DNA from 3 places in the Geobacillus sp. FSL K6-0789 genome. Region 2 is predicted to be linked to each of the others. Evidence: riboswitches for the same ligand, from Rfam matches in the RefSeq annotation. Region 2 holds a riboswitch; each other region holds the start of a gene.

Region 1 (9,661 bases), 1.1 Mb from region 2:
AACGCCCAGCGGATTTACAAACCGCTGGGCGTCTTGCTAGTTGGCCATCAAGCCGTGCGGGCTGCTTGGTCTTGAACGTTCGAAACGAGCAGCGACAATTCCGGACTGGGCGCCTCAACACCGATGTCATCGATAATCATTTTCGCTTCCTGCCAAAAATGGACGGTATAGCTGCCTTGATAAATATCGAACAGCCGTTTTAAATAGCGCCGCTTGTTGTGGATGGCTTCCCGTTTATAAGCGACGTTGTTCAGCTCACGGATTTTTTTATGTTCGGGCGCGGAAATGACGCTAATGTCGTGGACGTTGACAACCATCCGATCTCCTTGCTCGGTCACAAAGCCGACAGAGTAATATTGAGCGCCCAGCTGATCGATATGAACGATACAGGCGTTTCGGTATTCTTCGCCGGAGCGGAGACGGAGAAATGCAGCTTCGATGGCGCCGCCGACTTTTCGCTCGTTGGCCAAAATCGCTTTCATATCGCGCAGTCCGTTCATCGGAATGCCCATGGTGTCTCCCCCTTGTCCCTAGCCAAGATGGCGTTTTCGCAATTCCTTTTACTATTATGATACCAATCATTCATTCGGATGTAAATGAGATTCATTTTCAAACTAACCATGTAATTTAAAGGAGATGTGTAAAAAAATGGTAAAACATTCACGGTCGGCTCACTGAAGCCTGCCGTCCGGCCATCGGAGCGCTCCATTTCTGCCGCGCCGCCTAAGCCCGATGGGCCGTCCGCCGTGCGGCCGTCTGTCATTCAAATCGAACAAAAAGGGAAAACGTTCACCGTGCAGCCAGCCCCCGGCGTTTCGCTTCTTGACGCCGCCCTAGGACAAGGTGTTCTGCTCGATCACAAATGCAAAAAAGGAACGTGTGGCCGTTGCATGGTCACCGTTCTGGCCGGCGCTCACCTTCTCGCTCCGAAAACGCGGCGCGAGCGCGAAAAAACGGATCAACCAGCCAAACGGCTTGCCTGCCAAGCACAAATCCAATAAGCCGAGCGCTATTTTAGCACGATCGGCTTATTTTTTCCCATGCAACCGCTCCCACCTACTTTCTCTCATTGCCTGACTCTTTACGCCATGGTATGATGGTGAGAAATACAAAAAACGGAGGGGATGCCTATGAGAACGGTCACCTTAACCGACGTCTTTGCCCATCCGATTGCGCAAAAATATTTAAAACGATCCGGCCTCGCCCACGCCATCACCGCGGCGTACCATGCCTACCACCTTGCCCTCCGCCACGGAGTGAACGTCGACTTGGCGACAAAAGCGGCACTGCTTCATGATATCGGCCATTACACATGGTACAAAAACGGCCGTTGGGACTACGAACAATACCGACAAAACGACATCCATGCCATCAAAGGGGCCGAGCGCGCCCATAAGCTGCTGATCCGCCTTGGCGAACATCCGCAAAACGCTAAGGAAATTGCCCTGGCGATTTTGCTTCATACCGATTCCTACCTTCCAGAAGGAGAATGGAAACGAACGCCGCTTCAAGCCATCGTCAAATGGGCCGACGAAGCCGACGAGGAGCCCGGCGGCCGCCACCATTATCGAACGATCAGCGACGACTTAGCGTGGAAAAAAATCCGCCAGCTCGACGAACTCGTCAGCCGTCAGCACGGAAAAGAGCGACTCGGGGATATTGTTTGACCGCTTGCCTTGATGTCGCCATTCCCCTTGAACAGACGCGAAACATCGCCACGAACAATGTATGCTCTGAACGGAAACAGCTCACCCTTTCATCAGGTGGGCTGCTCGCGCGCCAGCGACACAGAACGATACACACCATCGAATGCCCTCTTATATCCTCATCGTCCACTCACGCTTTAAGACTGCTTGGCACCATCTGTCCCGCCAAAACGCCCGCCGCCGTTCTTCCCAAAAAAAACGGCAAGCCTTGGAGCACCGCCGCAACGCACCGTTTTCCTGCACTTACCGCTCTCTTCTCCGTAAATGTTCAATATGACGCCGCACCCGCTCGGTGTAATGCGTGCTTAAAAGAGATGCCCCTTCATCAAGAATAATCGAAGCGTACGATTCGCTTGGCGCGATTTCATCCAACTGTTTCTCGACGACAACGTACGTGAGGGCGGAAACAAGCTGTCCCTTACACTGCACATCGACGTATTCACGACGGTACACGCCGGCTGGGACGCCCTCGCGCCAATCAAGTTCCGTCACATAGCGCGCCGGAATTTTGTACAGCACGCCTTCGACCCGGTCGCCCGGAGAAGGGACGATATCTGCGACCCCTCCTTGCCGACCGCGGGAATACCGGGTGAACGCCAACCGGTGATCGTCAAGCACCGCTCGGCCCATCACCTCAAAATGCGGGACAGTGCAGCGAAAATCGCGTTCGCTCATGCAAGAGCCATAGGCAAAGTACATCACTTCATCTTTGGAATGGAGAAACACCATCCAATCACCTCCAAAAACTTGTTTGGCGTGTTGCTCAAGCCACTCTTTTCGTTCTGATGGGTACACGTACGTGTAACACGTGTACTTCTCGCCATCAGCATCTATGGCGGTCACGGTGATCCGTTCATAATGGTTAGGCTGTCCCGGGCCGTGATACCCTTCAAGCTGGTCAAGTATGGCAAGCGACGTTTCCGGGTCGCCATGCTGGTTATAGGCGATGGCGCTTGAACCCAGCTGAGCGAAACGTTGAAAAATCGCTTCTCCCCCTCTTCAGCCATACCTCGTCATTGTCGTGCTCCTCTTCCACGAGCCACTGATTCAATTGCTCGCGCAGCCGTTCGATTTCCTGTTTTTTCCCCACTTCTCCCGTCCCCTTTCGCATTCAAAAGCAAGTTTTTTCTCATTATACCAAGGTAAGGCGCCCAAGCCTACCGTCCGACAACAAACCGCAACATCTCTTTTCCTTTTCTCTTCCCCATTGTATAATGCAGCGAGAATCCCTCCGTTAATCATGTTTTCCGGCAAAAAACCGCGTTGGACGATGCCCCAACGCGGGTTTCCTTACAGCTCATCAAACCCATTATCGACTTGTACTTTCGTATACTGGCGTGGTTTTTGCTCGAAGAAGTCTGATTTGCCAAGGTCAACTTCTTCATACGCTTTAATCCAGCGGAGCGGGTTCGTCCGGTAGCCGTCAAACGGGCGGTCAAATCCGAGCTGGTGGGCGCGGACGTTGGCGTAAAACTTAATGTACGCTTCCAAATCAGCCAAGTCGATGCCATCGATGTCATTCCCAATGATTTCCCCGGCCCATTCGATTTCCAGCTCTGCCGCTTTCATAAACGTGTTCCGGACGAAATCGGCAAGCTCCGGCGTCCGATACTCCGGGTATTCGTTCAACACTTCCTTGAAAATTTTTGTAAACAAATCAACATGAATGTGCTCGTCACGGTTGATGTAATTGATCATCGTGCTCGTCGCCACCATTTTTTGCTGGCGCGCGAGGTTGTAGAAAAAGGCGAACCCCGAGTAGAAAAACAATCCTTCTAAAATAACGTCAAAGACGATCGACCGCAGCAAGTTCTCCACGTTCGGCTCTTCGGCAAACGCCTTGTAGCCGTTCGTCACAAAATCGTTCCGCTTGCGTAGCGTCGGTTCGTTTCGCCAAAAGTCGAATACTTCATCTTGCTTTGCTTTCGGCACAAGGCTCGAGAGCACGTACGAATAGGAATGGTTGTGAATGACTTCCTGCTGGGCGAGCATGATCATGAGCGCATTGATGCTCGGGTCCGTAATGTAATCAGCGACACGTCCGGCGTAGTCGGTTTGGATGCTGTCAAGCAGCGCCAAGAGTCCAATGATTATCAAAAACGCATCCTGCTCGCGGGCGGTCAGCTGCGGAAACTGCTTCACATCTTGGGCCATATTGATTTCAAACGGCGTCCAAAAGTTGGCGAGCATTCGCTTATATTTCGCATACGCCCATGGGTAGGCGATATCGTCCCAGTTCAACACATTCGAGCAGCGGCCGTTGATAATGCCCGTCGAACGGTTCGGCGCCTCTGGATCCATAATCGGCCGTTTGACTAAGCTGATTGTCATGATCCATTCCTCCCTTTCAGCTAAGCTTCGGCGTGAATCTTTCCCCGGAATCGGCAACGTCTGGGGGAAGACCGTCAGCTCGCGCAAGAATCGCACTCGTCGATCGTCCCCGATGTCGAACGCACGTAATACGTCGTTTTCAGCCCCGACTTCCACGCCGTCAAATGCAAATCGAGCAGCTCTTTTGCCTTAATCGTGTTCACGACGTAGAAGTTAAAGGAGATGGCTTGGTCGACATGGCGCTGGCGGGCGGCGTTTTGCTTGATGCTCCAGCGCTGGTCGATATGGTACGCCGATTTGTAATACCATGTCGTCTGTTCGTTTAAATCCGGCACCGTAACGGGAATCTTATAATCTTTCTTTTCCTCGGCGTACACTTTTAAGAAAATCGGGTCAATGCTCGCTGTACTGCCGGCGATGATCGACGTCGAGGCGTTCGGCGCCACCGCCATCACATAGCCGTTTCGCATCCCATAGCGGGCCACGTCTTGCTTCAGCCGATCCCAATCCAATTCACCGTGGCTTTCGTAGCCGCGCCGCTCAAAATAAGCGCCTGTCTGCCAGTCCGACCCCGGAAACGCCGGGTAGCTCCCTTTCTCTTTGGCGAGCTCCATGCTCGCTTGAATCGCCAAATACGCGATCGTTTCATACAGCTCGTCGGCATAGCGGACCGCTTCGTCCGACTCCCAGCGAATGCCTTTTAACGCCAACAAATGATGCCAGCCAAAGGTTCCAAGCCCGACAGCGCGGTATTTTTCGTTCGTCAGGCCGGCTTGCAGCACAGGGATATTGTTTAAATCAATGACATTATCGAGCATCCGCATTTGAATCGGGATCAGCCGCGCCAAAACGCCGTCGGTCACCGCCCGCGCCAAGTTGATCGACGATAAGTTGCAGACGACAAAATCGCCTGGGATTTTCTCAATGATGATCGTCCCGTCTTTCACATATTGCCGCTTCGTCACTGTCGGGCTTTGGTTTTGCGCGATTTCCGTGCAAAGGTTGCTGCAGTAGATCATCCCGAGATGGCGGTTCGGGTTTTGCCGGTTCACTTCATCGCGGTAAAACATAAACGGCGTCCCCGACTCGAGCTGGCTGCGCATAATGCTTTTCATCACGTCGATCGCCGGCACTTTTTCTTTCGACAGCCTTGGTTCGTTGACGCATTGCCAATATTTCTCGCGGAAACTCCCGCGCCCTTTTTCCTCATCATAAAAATCTTCCAAGCTAAACCCCATCACCTTCCGCACTTCATGCGGATCAAACAAGTACCAGTCGCCGCGCTGTTCGACTTGCTCCATGAACAAATCAGGGATGCACACGCCGGTGAACAAATCATGCGTCCGCAGCCGTTCGTCGCCGTTGTTGAGCCGCGCATCGAGAAACGCAAAAATGTCTTTATGCCATACATCTAAATAGACGGAAATGGCTCCTTTTCGCTGTCCCAACTGATCGACGCTCACCGCTGTATTGTTCAACTGCTTCATCCACGGGATGACGCCGGAGGAGACCCCTTTGAATCCTTTGATGTCGCTGCCGCGCGACCGGATTTTGCCTAAATAGACGCCGATGCCGCCGCCCGATTTCGACAAATTGGCGATGTCGGTGTTGCTGTCATAAATTCCTTGCAAGCTGTCATCGACCGTATCGACAAAGCAGCTCGACAGCTGGCCGTACGACTTCCCAGCGTTGGCAAGCGTCGGCGTCGCCACGGTCATGTATAAGTTGCTTAACGCCCAATACGCTTCCTTCACGAGCGCAAGGCGCCGCTTTTGCGGTTCATTCGCCATGAGCGTCATGGCAATGACCAAAAACCGCTCCTGCGGCAATTCATACAACCGCCGCTCATAATCGCGCGCCAAATACCGGTCCGCGAGCGTGCGCAGCCCAATGTACGTAAACAGCTTGTCCTTCTCCGGATCAAGAAACGCACCGATGGCGTCGACTTCTTCTTTCGTATAACGTTCAAGCAAGAACGGACTGTACACCCCTTGTTCCGTCAGCGCAACAAGCAGCGAGTAGAAATCGCCATACCGCTCGCGTTCATCGTACCCGCGCTGCCGCGCCGCTTCACGGTACAATTGCCGCAAATACAGCCGGGCGCACACAAACGTCCAGTCCGGCTCCTCTTCATCAATGTAAGAAAGTCCTTCCAAAATAGCCGTTTGGTGCAGCTGTTCTACCGTGACGGACTCCTTTCGGCTAAGAAGCTGCCAAACACGCTCGACGTATTCATCAAGCGACAGACGGCCGAATCCAGCGGCGGCTTGCCCAATCAGCGACACAAACTCTTCACGTGAAAACGAAACCGACTTCCCTTGATCATCGAGGATGACCGTTTTCGTCAATGTGGTCATTCGTTTCTTCTCTCCTTCCATAAAAAAATCCGCTCGGGCAGGCGAGCGGATGAAACGACAGACGAAAAAAGGCAGACGAACCCTTTGTTCTTTTCCCCTATCGTTTCATCTTCTCACACCCCGAAGAACATGAAACGTTCCAAGCAAGGCAGGTCTCCTGACTCGTGCATCGTCCTACTTTGTGGCCTTCCCAGCGGCGCGCCGAACAGCTCTTGCCGCCAGTGGCCATCCCATTTCGTCCGCACATACAGTTGCGGGGGCAGTTCCGGATTCGCACCGGATTCCCTATTAAGTCCTGATGGACACCGTTGCTTGGCAGAACAATATGTAGTTGTAAAAAAAGACCTCAAAACCAATATATAGTAGTTTAGCATCCTGATGGAACAAGCATATACCAAAACCGGGAAAATTGCAAGAGCGGGAGAAAGCAAATTTTCTCTTTCGCTTCGCCAAAGGCAAGGAAACTGTCCGCACCATCGAAAAAGGCGTTCTAGGTGTCGCCCTTAGAACGCCCTGTCGTTTCCCTGCTACGCCTCCAAAACAGACGCTGGCCGCTCCTCGCTTTGTGCGGATGAAGCAAAATCGTACTTCTTTTCCACATACACTTGATGCCAAACCATAAACGCCAACACCGTCCACAGCTTGCGGCTGTGGTCCGCCTTGTGGCGGGCATGTTCATCCAGCAGCCGATAGAGCACGTCCTTATGGAACAGATGATCAGTTTCGCTTTCGTTGATGAGCTGTCTCGCCCAGTCATACATTTCGTTTTTCAGCCAGTGGCGAATCGGCACGGGGAACCCTAATTTTTTCCGGTTTAACACATGATCCGGCACGATGCCTTCGGCGGCTTTACGTAAAATATATTTCGTCGTACCGTTGGCTATCTTCATATCAGGGGCGATTTGCCTAGCAACCTCAAATACCTTTTTGTCTAAAAAGGGAACGCGCAGCTCAAGCGAATGGGCCATCGTCATTTTGTCCGCTTTGACTAAAATATCGCCCCTTAGCCATGTATGAAGATCAATATACTGCATCCGGTTGACGGGCGGGTCATGAAGCGTTTCGCGGTAAAACGGAGCCGTCACCGCCGTATATTCGCACCCTCCTCGGTACGTTTTGAGCAGCGCCGCTTTTTCCTTTTCGCTATAGATTTTGGCATTGCCGACATACCGCTCTTCAAGCGGCGTCGTGCCGCGCTCCAAAAAGCTTTTTCCTTTCATTCCGTCCGGAAGCAGCTTCGCGATCATCCGCAACACCGCTTTTACGATGTTTGGCATACGCACAAACAGCCGCAGCGACTCTGGTTCGCGGTAAATGTTGTAACCGCCGAACAGCTCGTCCGCCCCTTCGCCAGAAAGCACAACCGTGACATGCTTTCTCGCCTCACGAGCGACAAAATAAAGCGGCACCGCCGCAGGATCGGCAAGCGGATCGTCCATATGCCACATAATTTTCGGCAGCTCTTCCATATACTCCTGCGGTGAGATGACATAGCTAATGTTGTCTACCCCAAGCTTCTCTGCCGTTTCTTTTGCGACATCGATTTCACTGAACCCTTCCCGCTCAAATCCGACGGAAAAGGTCTTCAGGTGCGGATGGAATTGTTTCGCGATGGCGACGATGAACGATGAATCAATGCCTCCCGACAAAAACGCACCGACCGGCACATCGCTGCGCATATGGACGTTGACCGAATCAAACAGCGCATCGCGGATTTTCTTTACAAGCTCCTCTTCCGATTGGCGAATGGGGTCGAAGGATGCCTTCCAATAACGATGAATCGTGAGCGGTTTTCCGACTTGTTTCTTGAGATAATGCCCCGGCTCCAGCTTGTAAATGCCGGCCGACATCGTCAGCGGCTCAGGGACATATTGGAATGTTAAATAATGCTGCAGGGAATCGCCGTTTAGCGACTCCTGTCCCAGAGCGAGCAAGATGCTTTTCTTTTCCGAAGCGAAAAACGTGCAGTCTCCTTGCTCCGCATAAAAAAACGGCTTAATGCCGAACGGATCCCGCGCCGCAAACACCGTTTTCTCTTGCTTGTCCCAAATGACAAACGCAAACATCCCGCGCAGCTTTTCGACCGCTTTTTCTTTTTCCGCGCTGTAAAGGGCGACAATCACCTCGGTATCCGAATGCGTCGCAAACGAATATCCTTTCGCCGCCAGCTCTTCCCGCAATTCAAGATAGTTGTAAATTTCCCCGTTAAAAATGATCCAATATCGATCGTTTTCATAAGACAGCGGCTGATGTCCCGCCTCCAGATCGATGATGCTCAGCCGCCGAAAGCCAAAACTCACGTAGTCATCAAAAAAATACCCCTCATCGTCGGGGCCGCGATGGGTAATCAGGCGGTTCATCTCCACCAACGTTGTTTTCCATGTTTGCTCAATCGCTCTCGGGCGATCATGAATACAGCCAATAAAACCGCACATGGCGATGATTGTCCCTCCACTTTGCTAAGAAGAATTCAAAAACAACACCAAAAACCTTTTTGTTTAAAACTAAAATGATTTATACAAAGACACTTTCATTCTATCATACACAACATCAAGTTTCAAAAACAATCTGTTTCCATTTTTTCAGGAAAACTGCTTGCAAGATTTTCAGTTTCTCATAATATTAACGATAAAATATGGAGAAAGTGTGAATTTCACCATTTTTGCACATCGATCTGTTACTATAAAAACACACACGTGTTATAAAGGAGTTGAGAATGGCTTGTTAGCGTTTATCCTTTTTTTGACTTTTCTCATCGTTTCCCTTTGTTTTGTTCTCTTGAGAAGACCTCTAAACGGGAGGATGGATCAACTGTCGCTCGGATTGTTTATTTCCTGTTTCTTGCTATTGGCCGCCTCATTATCCTATTATGCAAGTTCGGCCCAGATAGGCGATGCCATCAAAGCCTTCATACAGAACAGAAACAGCAGAGAAACCGACCCGTCCCCGAGCAATCAAGCAAAGGAGGCGAATCGATCAGTTGCCTCTTCAAAGAAACAAGCGCTAAGGACATCCGTCCTGATTGACGCCCCCCTTTTGTCTCAGCTTCCGGAACTGCCAAGAGGATGCGAAGTAACCAGCTTGGCCATGCTCTTGAATCATGCCGGCATTCGCGTCGATAAGATGACGTTGGCGAAACAAATCAAGAAAAATCCTACTCCGTATCAAGTGCGAAATGGCCAAGTGTTTTACGGCCACCCAAATGAAGGGTTTGTCGGCGATATGTATACGTTATCGAAGCCTGGATACGGCGTGTACCATAAGCCG
Region 2 (9,661 bases):
TTGAACCTGGCCTACTTCCTCGAGGAGCACGGGATCCCGTTGGTCATGGTCAACCCGGCGCATGTGTGCCGGTCGAAAGAACTTGATGACAACCTGCCGACGAAACACGACGCCAAAGACGCCCTGGTCATTGCCAGACTGGCAAAAGACGGACGATTCCTCGTTCCCCGGCTGCTGCACGAGATCGAAGCCGATTTGCGCGTGGGAAGCACGCTCAAAGAGAAGCTCCGCAAGGAACAGACGGCGGTGAAAAACGCGATCGTCCGCTGGACGGATCGGTATTTTCCAGAGTTTTGGACCGTGTTTCGTGACTTGGGGAAAACGGCGCTTTCGGTGTTGGAGTGGACGCCGCTTCCGGCTGATATGGCCGGTCGGACCGCCGAGGAGCTCATCGAGGTGTACCGGCAAAGCAAAGGGATGAAATGCCCGCAGAAGGCCAAAATTCAGGCGTTGATCAACACCGCGAAGGACTCGATTGGGGTGACGGAAGGGACAGCGATGGCCCGGTTTGAGATCGCCGCGCTCGTCCGCCGATACCGCCAATTGGAGGCGGAGATCGCTGCACTGGACGCCGAGTTGAAGGCATTGGTTCAAACGACGATGGAGTACCAATGGTTGAAAACGGTCGACGGGTTGGGAGACGCCACGATCATCGATCTGCTGGCGGAGATCGGCAGCTTCGCCCATTATCGGGACCCGCGCCAATTGGTGAAGTTGGCGGGCCTGACGCTCAAGGAGAACTCCTCCGGCCAGCGCAAAGGGCAAAAGCACATCTCCAAACGGGGACGGAAACGGTTGCGCTCGGTGCTGTTTCGGGCGATGATTCCGCTGATTCGGCATAACGAGGCGTTTCGCGAGCTGCATGAGTATTATACGACCCGATCCGTCAATCCGCTGACCGGAAAGCAGTCCATCGTCGCCTTGTGCCGGAAGCTGTTGAATGTGCTGTTTGCGATTTGTACGAAGAAACAAGCGTTTGACGCGGAGCGAATGAAACAGGACGTCTTGTCCCAGGTGCAACGGGCGGCCTAAGGCCTCCCCCTGCGAACGGAAGAATCGTTGGACAACGAGATGACACCGGAGAAGCTGGCGTGATTTCATCCATTCGACCTTGAGTCCCTAAAGGAGCTTGGCCGGCCTCCGCCTGATGACGAGACCGAACGAGGGAATGTTGGCGCGAAGACGCCCGGAGACATGGGAGGGTTCGTCCTCATCAGCGACGCGGAGATCCAAAGGGTGCATCGAATACGCTTCTCCCCACGGAAGGAAAATATACCCATCCGTGGCCGCGAAGCGCACCCTAGGTCTGTAAGATATCCACAAAACTGAAAAAGGATGTAAGGGATTTTGTCGAAAAATATTTTTTGGACACCCCTGAGGGGCCGAAAAGCCTTGATAAATCAACATTTCTAGAGGGAGGAAGAGCGATGGCCATAACGCTTTTGGAAGTTGCTGACTACGCAGAGATGAGCCGTCAGGCGGCGGACATCATCATCAAACAAGTCAAGGAAAAGCCGACCGCCGTTCTCGGCTTGGCGACCGGCTCGACGATGCTCGGCGTGTACCGCGAATTGGCCGCCGATCATCGGCAGCATGGGACATCGTATCGGCTTGTGCGCACGGTCAATTTGGATGAATACATCGGCCTTGGTCCGGATCATCCGAACAGCTATCGCCATTATATGAATGAGCATTTGTTTTCAAAGCTTGACATTCCGCTTCACGAGACGCATGTGCCGAACGGCTTGGCTGCTGATCTTGACGAAGAATGCCGCCGCTACGAACGGCTCATCGATGAAGTGGGCGGCATCGATTTGCAGCTTTTGGGCATCGGACGCAACGGCCATATCGGCTTTAACGAACCAGGGACGCCGTTTTCATCGCCGACCCATGTCGTCGAGCTTGCCGAATCTACGCGCAAGGCAAACGCCCGCTTTTTTGGGTCGTTGGATGACGTGCCGCGCCGTGCCATTACGATGGGGATTGCGACCATTTTGCGCAGCCGCCGCCTCGTTCTGTTGGCGTCGGGACGAGAAAAAGCAGAGGCCATGGCTCGGCTTTTAGAAGGCGTTGTCACCCCGGACTTGCCGGCTTCCGCGCTTCACCTTCATCCGGACGTGACGATCATTGCCGACCGGGAGGCGCTCTCGCTCATTCCGAAGGAAAAGCGGCGGGTGGATGCGCCATGATCAATAAACAATCGCCGATTCCGATTTACTATCAGCTCGAGCAATATATAAAAGAAAAGATTGAAAAAGGAGAATGGCAGCCGGGCGAGATAATCCCGTCTGAGCGCGAGTTGGCGGGAATGTATGACATCAGCCGAATGACCGTTCGGCAGGCGGTCAACAATTTAGTGAACGATGGCTATCTCATCCGCCGGCGCGGGAAGGGGACGTTTGTCGCCGCCCAAAAAATCGAGCAGCCACTGAAAGGGCTGACGAGCTTTTCCGAAGATATGCGGGCGCGTGGCATGGAGCCGGGCACGATCGTCCTCAGCTTTGAGACGGTTCCGGCTTCCGAGAAGCTCGCTGAAGGACTTGGCGTCGCGGAAGGCGATGATCTTTACAAAGTCCGCCGCCTTCGGTTGGCCGATGGCTTGCCGATGGCGTTGGAGACGCTGTACATTCCTGTCCATCTCGTCCCCGGACTGACGCGTGATGTTGTAAGCGGTTCCGTCTATGAATTTATCGAAAAAGAAAAAGGTCTGGTCATCGGCTCTGCAGTTCAAACATTGGAAGCCTCGGTCGCCCGCCAGGTGGAGGCGGAGCATCTGAAGATGAAAGAAGGAGCGCCGGTGCTGCTGCTTGAGCGGCGCACGCACCTTGTCGACGGCCGGCCGCTTGAAGTCGTCAAATCGGTGTACCGCGGCGACCGGTACAAATTTATGATTGAGATGAAAAGGGGAGGATCATGATGTTAGGTTTTTTACAGCGTTTGGGAAAAGCGTTAATGCTGCCGATTGCCGTTTTGCCGGCGGCAGGATTGTTGCTTCGGCTCGGTCAGTCTGATTTATCTTAATTAGGCGAGAAGACTCCCACTTCAACGAAGCGAAGCGGAGTAAGTGGGAGATGAATCGCCTTAACTATATTTTGCTGAAAATAGGATAGATTCAGTAAAATATAGTATAATATAGTTAGATGGGAGGTGAAAAAATGTATTTTTGTATCAAACAACAGCTAAATGGTTTGACCAAAGAAGAATACTTGACTCTTCGAGAACTGTGCCATATTGCCAAGAACATGTACAACGTCGGATTGTACAATGTCAGACAATACTATTTTGAACACAAGGAATTTCTTAATTATGAGAAAAATTATCATCTTGCCAAAACTAACGAAAACTATAAGCTGTTAAACAGCAACATGGCACAGCAAATTTTAAAAAAGGTCAATGAAGCCTTTAAATCTTTCTTTGGTTTGATCAGTCTTGCCAAACAAGGAAAATATGACCACAAGGCTATCAGTATTCCAAAATATCTTAAAAAAGATGGCTTTCATTCACTGATCATTGGCCAGATTCGTATAGACGGCAACAAATTCACGATACCGTATTCTCGCCTATTTAAAAAGACTCACAAGCCTATCACGATAACGATTCCGCCTGTGTTACTGGACAAAAAGATTAAGCAGATTGAAATCATTCCTAAGCATCATGCCAGGTTCTTTGAGATTCAGTACAAATATGAAATGCCTGAAGATCAAAGAGAATTAAATGACCAAAAAGCACTGGCAATTGATTTAGGATTAAACAATTTTGCCACTTGTGTCACATCAGACGGCAGATCATTCATCATTGATGGGCGGAGATTAAAAAGTATAAATCAATGGTTTAACAAAGAAAATGCCAGACTTCAAAGCATAAAAGATAAGCAAAAAATCAAAGGCACCACTCGTAAACAGGCTTTGCTTGCTATGAATCGCAATAATAAAGTGAATGATTATATCAACAAGACTTGCCGTTACATCATTAACTACTGTATTGAAAATCAAATTGGCAAACTTGTCATTGGCTATGCGGAAACATGGCAACGCAATATGAATCTAGGAAAAAAGACAAATCAAAACTTTGTCAATATTCCTCTCGGTAACATAAAAGAAAAACTAGAATATCTTTGTGAATTTTACGGCATTGAATTCTTGAAACAGGAAGAATCCTATACGTCTCAAGCCAGCTTTTTTGACGGCGATGAGATTCCTGAATATAATGCCGACAATCCAAAAGAATATAAGTTCAGCGGCAAACGTATTAAGCGCGGCTTGTATCGAACAAAGTCTGGCAAACTAATGAATGCTGATGTCAATGGCGCATTAAACATCTTAAAGAAAAGTAAAGCTGTAGACCTGAGTGTCTTATGCTCTAGCGGCGAAGTGGACACGCCTCAAAGAATAAGGATTGCTTGAAGCAGTCAAACTTCTTTGGAAGCCCCCACTTCAAATTTTCGCTAGAAAATTAAGTGGGGGTAGTTCACTGAATATTCCGTTTATCGCAGCCGCAGGCGATGCAGTGTTTTCCAATTTAGCGCTCATTTTCGCCATCGGCGTGGCGATCGGTTTTTCGAAAGACGGCAACGGCGCCGCCGCTCTGGCCGGCGCGATCGGTTACTTTGTCTTGACAAAAGGGGCCGCCGCGATTGATAAAGACATCAATATGTCTGTGTTGGGCGGCATCAATGAATTAAAAAAATGCAAAACCGTTTGTTTGCTCCCTGTTATAATGAGACAAAAACGAAAGGGAGGAAAGCGGACATGTCATTTGTTCCATGCACGACTGCCATTTATGCATTTAGCAAAAACCACCAACCGGTTCGAACAGTCCAGTCAGGGGAAACGTTTGTCATCGAAACGTACGACTGTTTCCAAAATCAAATTACTTCAAGTGAAACGTCGTTTGACTCGATCGATTGGAATCATATCAATCCGGCGACCGGACCGATCTATATTGAAGGGGCGGAACCCGGTGACATTTTAGCGGTAAAAATTGAACAGATTCGCCTCAAAGGACAGGGGGTCATGACTGTCGGACCAGGGCTCGGGGTGCTTGGAGACCGGATTCCGCAGTTTGAAGCAAAAATGATTCCAGTAGAAGAAAACCGGGCTATATTTGACGAGCATCTTTCTATTCCATTAAATCCAATGATTGGCGTCATCGGGGTAGCGCCGAGCGGTGAGGATGTGTCGTGCGGGACGCCCGGGCCGCATGGAGGCAATATGGATACAAAGCTCATTACAACAGGAGCAACCGTTTATTTTCCTGTATTTGTAAAAGGTGCATTGTTTGCATTGGGTGACTTGCATGCGGCGATGGGGGACGGCGAAATCGGTGTGTCTGGAATTGAAATTCCAGGGGAAGTGACGGTTACCGTCCGGGTGATGAAAGGATATTCGCTCAACCATCCACTGTTGCAAAACGATGATGGCATTGCGACGATCGTCTCGGCCAAAACATTGGATGAAGCGGTCAAACAGTCGGTTGCGGAAATGGTTGATTTGCTGTTGCCGCATACTCCGTTGACGCTGAACCATTTGACGATGGTGCTCAGCGCTGCCGGTCAGACACAAATCAGCCAAGTCGTTGACCCGCTCGTCACGGCGCGTTTCTTTGTACCGCGATTTGTGCTTGAAGCGTATGGCATCCGCCTGTTTGAGGATTGAGGAGGGAACGGCGATGGCGCAACTTGAAACGAACACATCGGTTGAGTCGCTCGGTTATAAACAGGAATTAAAACGGTCGCTCACATTTGTTGATTTGTTGATTTACGGGATGGTGTTTATGGTGCCGATCGCCCCTTTTGGCATTTACGGGTATGTAGCGCAAGGGTCAAAAGGGATGGTCGCCTTAGCATACTTAATCGGAATGGTGGGGATGATTTTCACTGCCCTGAGCTACGCTAGAATGGCCGAAGCGTTTCCAATCGCTGGTTCCGTGTATTCCTACGCCCAGCGGGGAATGAATATGTCGGTTTTATGGCAGGGTGGGGCATTTTGCTTGATTACATTTTCGTTCCGGCTCTTCTCTATTCTCGTTAGTGATAAATTATTTTTTGCACAAACAAAAGAGCAACGATTACATCAATCATTTCTTGTTCCCGCTTATCGGCTTTATCATCATCGGTTATGTGTGGGTCAATCTTGACCCGCTCAGCAAAAAGCTCGGATTGATTTGGATCGCGATTGGACTCGTTTACCTGATCTTTTTGCGGCTCACGAACAAAGACTCCCGTCTAAGCGGGGAACTGTAGTCGCTTGTAAGGCCTGACGCCGTCATAAAAGGCGTTGGGTCTTTGATTTTTAGAGGCGATGAAACGTTTTTCCGATCTCGACGTATTACATAGATGAGAGGTATGAGATTACGGCGCCTTGTTAAGGCAAAACGCCGTTCATCCGCCAATAGGCGGGCGCCGATAAAACGTGGAAGGAGCCGGAGGAACATGAGCATGTTTGGAAAAGTCGCCGCCGATGTGCTTGGGTTAAGCGACATCGGTTCGGTCATTCAGCCGAAAGACTATGACAAAGTCGATGCCGATGATTATGTGATGCACGAGGATGGGGAGAAAATCTATTTTCTTATCAAATCAAAATCGGATGAGTATTGCTTCACCAACCGCGCGCTCATTCATTTGGACGGCACGAGCGCCGCGAGCAAAAAACGGACGCTGCGCCGCTACGATTACTACAAGCATCCGATTTCCGACGTATCGCTCGAAACGGCCGGGACGGTCGATTTGGATGCGGAAATTAAATTTAAAATTGGACCGCATTCCTACTCCATTGATGTGCATAAAAAGCATATTGAGGAACTGAAAGATTTGTATAAATCGCTGTTGGCGATCGCGGAGATTTGCCATGAAAACGAAACGAAGTTCCACTATGCGGAGCGGAGTTTGGAACTGGCGGCCAAGGTGTTGGCCAACATGCGCGGTGACGGCGCCAATGTATCGGCGGATTTTCAAGCCGTGAATGAATACGCTTTTCGCTGGCTGACGGAAGCGAAAAAGAACTATACGGTGAAGGATTTCGGCTTTGTGTTTGACAAATATATTCAACAGTGACGAGATGAAGGTTGTATCGGGGAAAGACGCCGTGCCAGAGGTGGGGCGTCTTTCCTAATTTTTTTAGCGACATATGGAAAAGGAACGTTTCTCCGCAGCCGGAAGAAACTCAAAAGATGAGGTTTGTGGGAATCGATGAATAGGCAACATGGCGGCATTTGACATCGCGGAGCTCGATGCAACGGCGCATGCGGAGTTCCGTACAAAACACGGACACTGGAGCCGAGCTGCCTGACCGCAAAAGTGATCGATGACCGCCTGCCGCCAGCCCACTGTAAAATTCACAGTTGTCAAATGCCAGGCCTTGCTTTAATATAAAAATGTCCATATCCGACAAATTCATCAACTCGCAGCAAGGCGCCGAAAAGGCTTAATAGGGAATCCGGTGGGAATCCGGAGCTGTCCCCGCAACTGTCAATGCGGACGAAATGAAATCGCCACTGTACGGACAGATGGCTTGCGCTGTTTTCCGTACGGGAAGGCTTCAGAGTAGGATGAAGCATGAGCCAGTAGACCTGCCTTGCTTGCCGCAGTTTCCGAATCTTCGGGGGGTGAGACGTGGAAACAGTCGTACAGGGCATTGTTGTGCCCATTGGCGGTCTGTTTCGTGCTCATTCCCCGTTCGGACGGAATGGGCTTTTTTGTTGTACATACATCATCGAAGGGGGAATGACGGATGAAACGTTGGACATGGCCGGCGGTGGTGGCGGTGTTCTTCCTTTTGGCCGCCGTGCTGGTCGGCTGCAGCAGTGGAGCCAATAGCAACGTCCAGCCTGCGAAAAAAGAAGAACCGAAAACGGAACAAGCGGCGTTTCCGGTGACGGTGAAAGACGGGCTTGGCGAGGATGTCACGATCAAAGCGGAACCGAAAAAAATCGTCTCGCTCATCCCGAGCAATACGGAAATCGCCTATGCGTTGGGGTTGGGCGATAAGATCGTCGGCGTCAGCGATTTTGACAATTATCCGGAAGACGTCAAAACGAAAACGAAAATCGGCGGCATGGAATTCAACGTCGAGAAAATCATTTCGCTCAAACCGGATCTCGTCTTGGCCCACGCGTCAAGCGCCCATAACTCGCGCGATGGCCTCAAGCAATTGAAAGACGCCGGCATTACCGTGCTTGTCGTCAATGACGCGAAGTCGTTCGACGATGTATATGCGTCCATCGACTTGATCGGCAAAGCGACCGGGACGACAGACAAAGCGAAGCAAGTGATTGATGAGATGAAAGAGAAGCTTGCGAAAATCAAAGAAAAAGCGAAACAAATCCCGGCGGACAAACAGGCCAATGTCTGGATTGAAGTGTCGCCGCCGCCGCAAATTTATACGGCCGGCAAAGGGACGTTTATGGATGAGATGCTTCAAGTGATTTCGGCGAAAAACGTCGCCGGCAGCTTGGAAGGCTGGCCGATGGTGACGGAAGAAAAAGCCGTGGCCTATAAGCCGGATGTCATCATCACGACATACGGCGGAGCGAAGCAAGTGTTGGCGCGCGCCGCTTGGAAAGACGTGCCGGCGGTGAAAAACAAGCGGGTGTATGACGTCAACACCGACTTAGTAAGCCGACCGGGTCCGCGCCTTGTCGAAGGGGTCGAGGAACTTGCCAAAGCCATTTACCCGGATGTGTTCAAGTAAAATGTGGATGTATATATTGGCCGTCACCGCGGCCGTGTTATCGCTTCTCGTAGGGGTATCGACAGGATCGCTGTCGATTCCCTTTTCTTCTATTGTCCGCATTTTGGCGGCTGAATGGTTCGGAGCGGCGCTGCCTCGCCACATTCCGGCTGATTGGGTGCCGATCGTGATGGCGATCCGCTTGCCGCGCGTCGTGCTTGCGTTTTTGGTCGGGGCGTCATTGGCGCTGGCCGGGGCCGCGTTTCAAGGGCTGTTAAAAAATGCGCTCGCCGATCCGTACACGCTCGGTGTCTCGTCCGGCGCGTCGGTCGGGGCGGTGCTCGTCATCTTTCTCGGCTGGCAATGGCCGTTCTTTGGCACGTTCACGCTGCCGGTCGTGAGCATCTTGTTTGGCATGGCGACGCTTGCCGCCGTTTTGGCGTTCACTCGCACTGTGGAGCGGCGCATGTCGGTTGAGACGATCATTTTAGCCGGCATTATCTTCGGCGCGTTTTTCAGCGCGTTCATTTCGCTCATGATCGCGTTGACCGGGGAAGAATTGCGGCAAATCATCTCATGGCTGATGGGGAGCGTGGCGATGCGCGGCTGGAAATACAGCGGGCTGTTGCTGCCGTTTTTTCTCGTTGGGGCCGCAGTGCTCATCGCCAACAGCCGCGAGTTGAACGCGTTTGCCTTTGGCGAGGAGGCGGCGCTTCATGTCGGCGTTGATGTTACGCGCCGAAAAGTCATCATTTTGACGGCAGCGGCGCTGCTCACCGGCGCGGCGGTGTCGGTGTCAGGGACGATCGGCTTTGTCGGGCTTGTCGTTCCGCATATGGTTCGGCTTGTGTGCGGGCCGAACTACCGGGTGCTGTTGCCGCTGTCGCTCTTGTACGGCGGTGCGTTTCTTGTGCTTGCCGATGTGGCGGCGCGGACGATCATTGAACCGCGCGAACTGCCGATCGGCGTCATTACGTCGCTGATCGGCGCTCCGC
Region 3 (9,661 bases), 280 kb from region 2:
GCCCGCTTTGTTTCGAAAGGAAGACAAGTCGTCGAGGAAGGATGGCGCGCCGTCATCCGTCCGCATGAGGAGGAGAAAGATGCTGCGCTGCCTCTCCTTGAGCGAGGGGAGGCGGGGGAAGCGGCCGCTGTCAAGGTGAAAGAAGGGAAGACCGAGCCGCCGAAACGGTATACAGAAGGCGAACTCATCACCTTGATGAAAACGGCGGGAAAATTTTTGGACGATGAGGAACTGGAAAAAGTGCTCGCCAAAACGGAAGGGCTCGGCACGGAAGCAACAAGGGCGGCGATCATTACCATGCTGAAAGAGCGGAAGTATATTGAAGTGAAAAACAACCTCGTATATGCGACCGACAAGGCGAAAGTATTGATCGAGGCGCTCGGCGGCACGATTCTCGCCTCGCCGGAAATGACGGCGAAATGGGAGCAGCGCTTAAGCGAAATCGGCGAAGGGAGCGCCTCTCCCGCTGCCTTTATGGAACAGGTGAAAAAGTTGGCGCAAAAAGTGGTCGCTGACGCCATCGCCGCTGCGCCGAATTGGAATTTCAGAGGGGTTGACACCGCCTCGATCCAACGGACAAGGAAGAAAAAAACGATGGGCGAGAAGCTTGGACCGTGCCCGCTTTGCGGCGGGACCGTCGTCGACAAAGGAACGTTGTACGGCTGCGACCAGTACGCGAAAACAAAATGCCCGTTTACGATCTCCAAACGCATTCTCGGCAAATCGATTTCGGCGGCCAATGTGAAAAAACTGCTGGCGCAAGGGAAAACGAATGTCATCAAAGGGTTTAAAAAAGGCGAAAAAACGTTTGACGCCATCCTTGTCTGGGATGAAAACGAGAAGAAATTATCGTTTCAGTTTCCGAAGCGGTGACAAGGGCGGGGGAGGAAAGGATGGAGCGCTTGGCAAAAAGGCGGACCGATGGCGGACCGCCGATCTGACCTCCCGATTTATAACAAGGGATGGAGATTTTTTATTTTTACATCCTTCTTCATGTTCATTGGTTGTCATTTCTTCTTTTTTCACTGTCTTTAAATTAAAATTGTTCAACATTTCACAAACTATTCAATAATAGATGATTCTAAGCATCCAAAAATATAGTATCATAGAGATGAGATCTGTTATATATGATTGTTCTGAACAATTGGGAGGGGATCTGTTATGAAACAAGCTGTTGCTGTATTAGACCCGTGGCGAAATTTTAAAGGGTCTAAATGGAAAAAGTCCATTGACGTCCGTGACTTTATTTTAAAAAACGTAACCGTTTACTATGGGGATGAATCGTTTTTAGAAGGACCGACCGAAGCAACGAAAAAACTTTGGGAACAAGTGATGGAATTGTCGAAGCAAGAACGCGAAAAAGGCGGCGTTCTTGATATGGACACATCCATTGTTTCCACCATCACTTCCCACAGACCAGGTTATTTAAACAAAGACTTGGAAAAAATCGTTGGCTTTCAAACGGATAAACCGTTTAAGCGCGCATTAATGCCGTTCGGCGGCATCCGCATGGCGCAGCAATCATGTGAAGCATACGGCTACAAAATAAGCGACGAAGTGAAAAAAATCTTTACGGAATACCGAAAAACGCATAACCAAGGTGTATTTGACGTTTACACCGAAGAAATGAGATTAGCGCGCAAAGCAGGAATCATCACCGGTCTTCCAGACGCGTACGGACGCGGCCGCATTATTGGCGACTATCGCCGTGTAGCATTATACGGTGTCGATCGTCTGATTGAAGAAAAACAAAAGGATTTGAAAAACACCGGCGCAAGAACGATGACGGAAGACATTATCCGCCTTCGCGAGGAAATTGCTGAACAAATTCGCGCGTTAAACGAATTGAAACAAATGGCATTAAGCTACGGTTACGACATTTCCAAACCAGCGCGAAACGCGCATGAAGCATTCCAATGGCTCTATTTCGCTTATCTCGCCGCCATTAAAGAACAAAACGGCGCAGCGATGAGCTTAGGGCGCGTTTCCACCTTCTTAGATATTTATATCGAACGCGACCTACAAGAAGGTACACTAACAGAAAAAGAAGCGCAAGAGCTTGTCGACCATTTTGTGATGAAATTGCGCCTTGTCAAATTCGCAAGAACGCCGGAATATAACGAACTATTTAGCGGCGACCCGACATGGGTAACAGAATCAATTGGCGGAGTCGCTATCGACGGTCGTCCGTTAGTAACGAAAAACTCGTTCCGTTTCCTTCATACGTTAGATAACTTAGGACCTGCGCCAGAACCAAACTTAACCGTACTTTGGTCGAAACAATTACCGGAAGCGTTCAAAGAATATTGCGCGAAAATGTCGATTAAAACAAGCTCGATTCAATATGAAAACGACGACTTAATGCGCGTTGAATTTGGCGATGATTACGGAATTGCCTGCTGCGTATCGGCGATGCGAATCGGTAAACAAATGCAATTTTTCGGAGCGCGCGCCAACCTCGCGAAAGCATTGTTATATGCGATTAACGGCGGCGTCGATGAAAAATTAAAAATTCAAGTTGGTCCTGAATTTGCGCCAATTACATCCGAATATTTAGATTATGGCGAAGTAATGCGTAAATTCGATCAAGTGCTTGAATGGCTTGCCGAACTTTATATTAATACACTCAATGTCATCCATTACATGCACGACAAATATTGTTACGAACGCATTGAAATGGCGCTTCATGATACCCACGTTTTGCGCACAATGGCAACTGGTATTGCCGGGCTATCGGTTGTCGCCGATTCGTTAAGCGCGATCAAATATGCAAAAGTAAAACCGATTCGCGATGAAAACGGCATTGCTGTTGATTTTGAAATTGAAGGCGACTTCCCGAAATACGGAAATAACGATGATCGCGTCGACCAAATTGCGGTTGATTTAGTCGAACGCTTTATGACGAAATTGAAAAAACATAAAACGTATCGCGATTCAAAACATACGTTATCGATTTTAACGATTACATCAAACGTCGTATACGGTAAAAAGACAGGCAATACACCAGATGGCCGCCGCGCTGGCGAACCGTTTGCTCCAGGAGCGAACCCGCTACACGGCCGCGACATGAAAGGTGCGCTCGCTTCGTTAAGCTCTGTGGCAAAATTGCCGTATGAACACGCCCTAGACGGTATTTCAAACACGTTCTCGATCGTTCCGAAAGCGTTAGGAAAAGACGAGGAAACACGTATTCACAATCTTGTCGCTATTTTAGACGGTTACATGGAAAAAGGCGGGCATCATCTCAACATTAACGTGTTGAATCGCGAAACATTATTAGACGCGATGGAACATCCAGAAAAATATCCGCAATTAACGATTCGCGTCTCTGGATATGCCGTCAACTTCATTAAACTAACTCGTGAACAACAAATTGACGTCATTAACCGCACGTTCCATGAAACAATGTAATCTCTCCCCCCTCCTTCTTGTGAGGGGGTATATTTCTCTTAGGAAGGAGAACATGCGTATGAAAGGATTTATTCACTCCATCGAATCATGCGGTACCGTCGATGGCCCGGGCCTTCGTTATGTCATCTTTACACAAGGATGTGTATTGCGCTGCCAATATTGCCATAACGCCGATACATGGGAAATCGGAAAAGGAAAAGAAATGACCGTAGAAGAAATTATCGATGACGTGAAAACGTACTTGCCGTTTATCAACGCTTCCGGCGGCGGGATTACCGTCAGCGGCGGAGAACCTTTGCTACAAATCGACTTTTTAATTGAGCTATTTAAAGCATGCAAAAAACTCGGCATTCATACAGCAATCGATTCGTCAGGGGGATGCTACACGACAGAAGCATCGTTCCAGCAAAAATTAAACGAATTGCTTTCCTATACGGATTTAATTTTGCTTGATTTAAAACATATCGATGAAAAAAAACATCGGAAACTGACAGGAAAAACAAATAAACACATTTTACAATTTGCTCGGTTTTTATCCGAAAAAAACGTTCCTGTTTGGATCCGGCATGTTCTCGTTCCAACCATTACCGATGACCCTAATGACTTGCGCCGTCTCGCCGCTTTTATTCGTACGTTAAATAATGTGGAAAAAATTGAAATTCTCCCGTACCATAAACTAGGGGTATACAAATGGAAAGCGCTTGGATTGAAGTATCCTTTGGAAGGAATTGAACCTCCTTCGGAAGAAAGCGTACAAATGGCCCAACAAATCTTAAATGGAACGGAAAATAGCACGCCTCTTACGTAATGTAAGAGTTTTTTTCTGATTTCACATATATATACCCGTGGTGCTAGTTGAGCTTTATCGCTCAACTAGCCCAAGTGTAACCAGGGAATAAGCTAACAATATACCGTCTAGTGCCACTTCAAATCCGATAATCGAATTGGCTCGGATCCCCGTGATGCGATAGTGATCAACCAGAACCGAGAACACCGTCTCGATCACTTTGCGTTTTTGTTGGATCCACTGCTCCCATGTCTCAGACGCACGATGTTTCTGGTTTTTTCGAGACGGAGTCCAAAGCGCCATTTGGTATTCTTCGTACAGCCTTTTTTGCAAGTCACGGCTAATGAATCCTTTGTCCCCAAAGTTATACGGGTGGGGAATTTGGGTCATCACGCTTTCGGCTGCGATTCGATCGTGGCAAGATGCTTCCGTCACCACATACCCCATTGGCAGCCCTTGATCGGTCACTTGAAGGTGCAGCTTCAACCCGTAGTACCATTGCTTTTTGGAAGCGCAATACCCGATGTCGGCGATCTCTTGAAACCGTTTGACGCGATGCATTCTTGCCGTATGGCACAATGGGAGCGGCAAGCTGTCCACGACGGCATAGGCATGATGTTGGCCGCGTTTTGCTCACGACGGCGATCCATTTGATAGCGAAGCCAAGCGCCCGGCAACGGCGGTTATACCGGGAACGTTCGAGAAACGAGCCGTTTGTGAACAAATTTCCCGTGACAAAACGATGCCACGCCCGTTCAGAAGTAAAACCGAGCAACTTTCCTAAAAGATGAATCGCGATGACCACGGCGTCTTCCTGTTTGACCAAATGGCGGTTGCGACGCTGTAGGTACATCTGAATCGATGACAGTTGAGCAGAAACAAAAACGAAAATGGCGGCATATTGCTTTTGAATCTTGGGCCCGATCTGTAGTAAAATGAAAGTGCTCTTGCATGGGGATTCTCCTTTCGAATGGCAGGTCGCACTTTCATTCTACAGGAGATCCGCCAGCAAGGGCTATTTTTATGCTTGCCCAAGTTTATCTAGCACCACGGGTAACCATAATAACATTATGTAAAAAATAAGCTCCCCCTGGCTCCCTGAAGGCGGGTCAATGACGGGGCAAACGACGGCAGGCGGCAATGCGGCCAGGGCGGTCTGGATAATCGGTGAACACACCGTCCACGCCCATGGCGCATAGGCGAGCGAGATCGTGTGGTTCATTGACGGTATAGACGTGAACCATGAGCCCGCGGCCATGGGCGGCGCGCACCCACTCTTCGGTGACGGCTGGGAGCGGCAAGCCGATGCCATCGGCATAGACGGCGATTTGTTGCAACAGCTCGTCGCGGCCACTTCGCGCTTCCTTTTCGCCGACCAATTGAATGAGCGGGACGCCGCGCGGGATGAGCGGGCGGAGCGCCTGCAAACTTTCTGGATGGAACGATTGAAACATGACGCTTCCGCGCTGGAGAACGCCGTGTTTTTGCAATAGGCGGGCGACCGCCCGTTCGATGCCGGGCTGTTTCGTTTCGACGTACAACGGAACGTTTACACGTTCCGCTTTCAGCATCCGAACCACCTCATCAAGCGTCGGAACGCATTCGCCGGCAAAGCGTGGATCGAACCACGATCCGGCATCCAATTTTTTGAGCTCACGCAATGAAAAATCGCTGACCCGCCATGGCGACCGGTGTGGGTAGACCGTTTCGACATTTGTCGTCCGGGCGAGCGTCGCATCATGCAGGGCAACGAGCTTCCCGTCTTTCGTTGCGCGCACATCGACTTCGATATAATCGGCATTCATGCGGGCGGCGAGGCGGTAGGATGAGAGCGTATGCTCCGGCGCGTGTCCGGACGCGCCGCGGTGGGCGATGACGGTGGTTTTCGGCTGGCTGGGTGGCTGCCAGGCAGCCGCGGCCGCTAAGACGATCGGCAGCGATAACAAAAACAATGCGCAAAGATAGATGCGAAAAACCGTGATCCGGCGCATAGACATCTCTCCCTTCCAGTATCATATCGGAAAAACAAGTGCGAGAGAAAACGAGGGGATATAGCAGGGAAAGGATGTTTGTACCGATAGTGTCGCACATCAAGCAAAAGAATATTCAGGTTGATGCATAACGTGCACCATCATGACGCATACTGTAAACGACAACAAAACGTTGGGCTATAGCCAAGCGGTAAGGCAACGGACTTTGACTCCGTGATGCGCTGGTTCGAATCCAGCTAGCCCAGCTGAATCGCCGGACGGGGTCCGCACGTCCCGGCGGCCAAAACGGCTTCCGCCATGTTGTGCGGGGCCGTTTTTTCGTTCGCCGGAAAGCGGGGACGAGAACATCTTCGGGGACGAGAACATCTTTTTATCGTTTTCAGCGGCCCCGCAAGGACACGCATCCGATGCCCGAGCAGAAGCAGCGCCGCAAAAAAATGTGGTGTCGGCAGGATTTTGACGAATGGTGGCGAATGAAAAAAAACGAAAGGGGAGAGGATCATGAAAACAGCTGATTTATGCGATCAATGTTTAGATGAGTTGCAAGTGTGCGAACTTTCGTTTCAATCGTACGGCGGAAAACGGATGTTTTCCGGGCCGATCGCGACGGTCGACGTGTTTGAGGACAACGTCCTTGTCCGTGAAGCGCTCGAGACGGTGCTGCCGGGGACGGTGCTCGTGGTCGATGGAAAAGGCTCGCGCCGCGTGGCGCTATTAGGCGACCGGTTGGCGCAAATCGCCTGCGACCGGGGGCTTGCCGGCGTCATCATCCACGGCTGCATTCGCGATTCGGCGGAAATCGGCCGCATGCCGCTTGGGGTCATGGCGATCGGCACGTGCCCAGTGAAAAGCAAAAAAGAAGGAAAAGGCGTCCGCGACGTTGTGCTCGAGTTCGGCGGCGTCCGCTGGGAGCCGGGCGCATACGTGTACGCCGATGCCGACGGCGTTGTCGTCGCCCGCGAAGATTGGTCGGCAAAAAACGGTTGACGGCAACGCATTGGTTGTACTACGATGAAAACGGATGCTTGTTCCATGACAGCGCATATATGGCGGTAAGACAAACAAGGTGCCTAAGCCTGCTCTAGGGTTTGGGTGAAAAGGGAAGCCCGGTGAAAATCCGGCACGGTGCCCGCCACTGTGATGGGGAGCTTTGCGGCAACAAGTCACTGAAGGATGCTTCGGGAAGACGCCGTCAAGCGATGATCCTAAGTCAGGAGACCTGCCTTGTTTGGATCGGACGGATGCCTACGGGACTATAGGCAGACGTGCGGGAGAATGATGGCTGCATTGGGCCTGTTTGGGCCGTTTACGGCTTTCGTATACATTTTTCTGCACCTCTGCTGTAGAGGTGCTTTTTCTTTTGCCGAAAACCTGCCCGTCTGTCTGCGTCTAAATTCTATCATTCTAGCCAAAAAGGGGGGATTCGGTGGCGACATGGGATTTGCGGGGAATGAAGCATCATGTGCTCATTTGCAACGGAGGGACGTGCCTCCGCCATGGCGGGGATGATGTGACAACGGCGGTGCGCGAGGAGATCGCCCGTCTCGGGCTTGACGACGCTGTCCATACAACAAGGACGCGCTGCAACGGACGATGCCAAGACGCGTGCGTGATGATCGTCTATCCGCAAGGCGTCTGGTATCGACAGATAACGCCGGAGCGGGCGAAGGAGGTTGTGCGCGCTCATTTGGGTGAGGGGGTTCCGATGCGGGAGTGGGCGACGTATGAATACGAAGGCGAATTGGTGTTGACGCCAGCCGGCGAACGGGAGGCGCCAAGCGGAAAACGGAAAACGGAACATGCTGCGAAAGGAGTGAAGGGATAAATGAAGAGAGCGGTTCGATGGAGCAAAATGGCGGCTTTGTTCGTTTCCTATTTTTTGTTGACGAATGAAAATGAAGCGTATGCCATGCACATTATGGAAGGATTTTTGCCTGTCAAATGGGCGCTGTTTTGGTGGCTGTTGTTTTTGCCGTTCTTTGTGTTCGGATTGCGGCGGCTTGTGCATACGCTGAAGCAGCACCCCGAACATAAGCTTCTGATGGCGTTAGCTGGCGCGTTTACATTTGTATTGTCGGCGTTGAAAATTCCATCCGTCACCGGCAGCAGCTCGCATCCGACCGGGATCGGCTTCGGCTCGGTTTTGTTTGGACCATGGGTGATGGTGGTGATCGGCACAGTCGTTCTTCTCTTTCAAGCGCTGCTTCTTGCCCACGGAGGAGTGACGACGCTTGGGGCCAATGCGATGTCGATGGCGATCGTCGGCCCGTTCGTCGCGTACGGAGTGTATCAACTGTGCCGAAAAGGGGCGGTATCCAATCGAGCGGCTTTGTTTCTTGCCGCTTGTTTGTCTGATTTGGCTACATATGTCATGACGTCCCTGCAGCTTGCCCTGGCGTTTCCGTCTCCTGATGGGGGAGTCACCGCCTCGTTTTTGAAATTCGCCGGCATTTTTGCCATTACTCAAGTGCCGTTGGCGGTGACGGAAGGCATCATAACGGTAATCGTCTGGAACTGGCTTTCCTCCTATCAAGCTTCTCCGCTGTTCCAAAAGGAAAAGGAGGCGTAATGCGATGAAGAAAAATGGCTTGCTCGTGTTGCTGGCTGCTTTGCTTGTCATCATTCCTCTTTGGTGGGCGCGCGGATCGGAATTCGGTGGAACGGACGATCAGGCGGAAAAAGCCATTCAAACGCTCAACCCGCATTATCGGCCGTGGTTTGAGTCGATCTTCACCCCTCCAGGCGGCGAAGTCGAAACGCTTCTGTTCTCGCTGCAAGCCGCGCTTGGCGCCGGCGTGATCGGCTACGTCGTCGGGTTGTACAAAGGGCGTTCGGAGCGGAAAAACAGCCATGATTCGCGAGTTTGACCGTTGGGCGTATGACAACCGGCTGCGGGCATGGCGGGCGGAGTGGAAGCTGATCGTGGCGTTTGTTATGCTTGCCGTTGTCATGATGGGCGGCTGGCGCGAACAATGGCTTGTGCTCATCGGAATGGCGTATTGGATTGTCGCTCGTGCACGAGTGCCGTTTTCCGTGTATGGAAAAGCGATGCTCGCCGCCTCCGTTTTTTTAGGGCTCAGCCTGCTGACGCTCGTTGTGTCCGTGTCGGTTCCTTTTCAAATAACTTTCATCGACAGCCAGCTGCAGCCGGCTGCAAAGCTCGCCGTCCGCTCCCTTGCCGCCTGGTCGTGCTTGTTTTTCCTTCTCATTACGACGCCGGCGCCGGACTTGATTGCGGTGCTGAGGCGAATGCGGCTGCCGGCGGCGCTCGTGGAACTTTGCTTTCTTATGTATCGCTTTATCTTTTTGCTCGAGCAGGCGGCCGCAGAGCTGATGCTGGCGTTGCGGGCCCGCAGCGGGGGAACGCATTGGCGGCATGGCGGGATGCTGATGTACCAACTATGGATGAAAACGTGGCAGTCGTATGAAGCGTTCAGCCGTTCGCTTGCGGCGCGTGGAGGCGTCGCGTCGG

Evidence for each region. Region 2 has a riboswitch for cobalamin ahead of NSQ51_RS10270 (ABC transporter substrate-binding protein). Riboswitches for the same ligand answer to the same signal wherever they lie in the genome.
Region 1: another riboswitch for cobalamin. It lies ahead of NSQ51_RS04405 (ribonucleoside-diphosphate reductase subunit alpha); the one in region 2 lies ahead of NSQ51_RS10270 (ABC transporter substrate-binding protein).
Region 3: another riboswitch for cobalamin. It lies ahead of NSQ51_RS08730 ((2Fe-2S) ferredoxin domain-containing protein); the one in region 2 lies ahead of NSQ51_RS10270 (ABC transporter substrate-binding protein).

What each region holds. Positions count from the first base shown of each region.
Region 1 is NZ_CP151966.1:833,268-842,928, reverse strand. It holds gene NSQ51_RS04440 (hypothetical protein) at 48-512, opposite strand; gene NSQ51_RS04435 (2Fe-2S iron-sulfur cluster-binding protein) at 747-1,001, shown strand; gene NSQ51_RS04430 (HD domain-containing protein) at 1,131-1,667, shown strand; gene NSQ51_RS04425 (gamma-glutamylcyclotransferase family protein) at 1,950-2,435, opposite strand; partial or broken gene NSQ51_RS04420 (gamma-glutamylcyclotransferase family protein) at 2,496-2,612, opposite strand; gene NSQ51_RS04415 (hypothetical protein) at 2,644-2,796, opposite strand; gene NSQ51_RS04410 (ribonucleotide-diphosphate reductase subunit beta) at 2,997-4,037, opposite strand; gene NSQ51_RS04405 (ribonucleoside-diphosphate reductase subunit alpha) at 4,112-6,394, opposite strand; cobalamin riboswitch at 6,524-6,719, opposite strand; gene asnB (asparagine synthase (glutamine-hydrolyzing)) at 6,922-8,829, opposite strand; gene NSQ51_RS04395 (C39 family peptidase) at 9,116-9,661, shown strand, end outside.
Region 2 is NZ_CP151966.1:1,947,769-1,957,429, reverse strand. It holds gene NSQ51_RS10315 (IS110 family transposase) at 1-1,032, shown strand, start outside; gene nagB (glucosamine-6-phosphate deaminase) at 1,428-2,189, shown strand; gene NSQ51_RS10305 (GntR family transcriptional regulator) at 2,186-2,917, shown strand; partial or broken gene NSQ51_RS10300 (PTS N-acetylglucosamine EIICBA subunit) at 2,917-3,015, shown strand; gene NSQ51_RS10295 (RNA-guided endonuclease TnpB family protein) at 3,156-4,403, shown strand; partial or broken gene NSQ51_RS10290 (PTS transporter subunit EIIC) at 4,471-4,671, shown strand; gene NSQ51_RS10285 (acetamidase/formamidase family protein) at 4,749-5,654, shown strand; gene NSQ51_RS10280 (APC family permease) at 5,668-6,135, shown strand; gene NSQ51_RS10275 (PH domain-containing protein) at 6,437-7,051, shown strand; cobalamin riboswitch at 7,390-7,589, shown strand; gene NSQ51_RS10270 (ABC transporter substrate-binding protein) at 7,728-8,687, shown strand; gene NSQ51_RS10265 (iron ABC transporter permease) at 8,674-9,661, shown strand, end outside.
Region 3 is NZ_CP151966.1:1,672,526-1,682,186, forward strand. It holds gene NSQ51_RS08695 (DNA topoisomerase III) at 1-873, shown strand, start outside; gene pflB (formate C-acetyltransferase) at 1,162-3,411, shown strand; gene pflA (pyruvate formate-lyase-activating protein) at 3,470-4,219, shown strand; partial or broken gene NSQ51_RS08710 (IS982 family transposase) at 4,274-5,151, opposite strand; gene NSQ51_RS08715 (glycerophosphodiester phosphodiesterase family protein) at 5,308-6,189, opposite strand; tRNA gene NSQ51_RS08720 (tRNA-Gln) at 6,363-6,434, shown strand; gene rraA (ribonuclease E activity regulator RraA) at 6,691-7,176, shown strand; cobalamin riboswitch at 7,237-7,431, shown strand; gene NSQ51_RS08730 ((2Fe-2S) ferredoxin domain-containing protein) at 7,616-8,014, shown strand; gene NSQ51_RS08735 (energy-coupling factor ABC transporter permease) at 8,042-8,758, shown strand; gene NSQ51_RS08740 (energy-coupling factor ABC transporter substrate-binding protein) at 8,763-9,056, shown strand; gene NSQ51_RS08745 (CbiQ family ECF transporter T component) at 9,040-9,661, shown strand, end outside.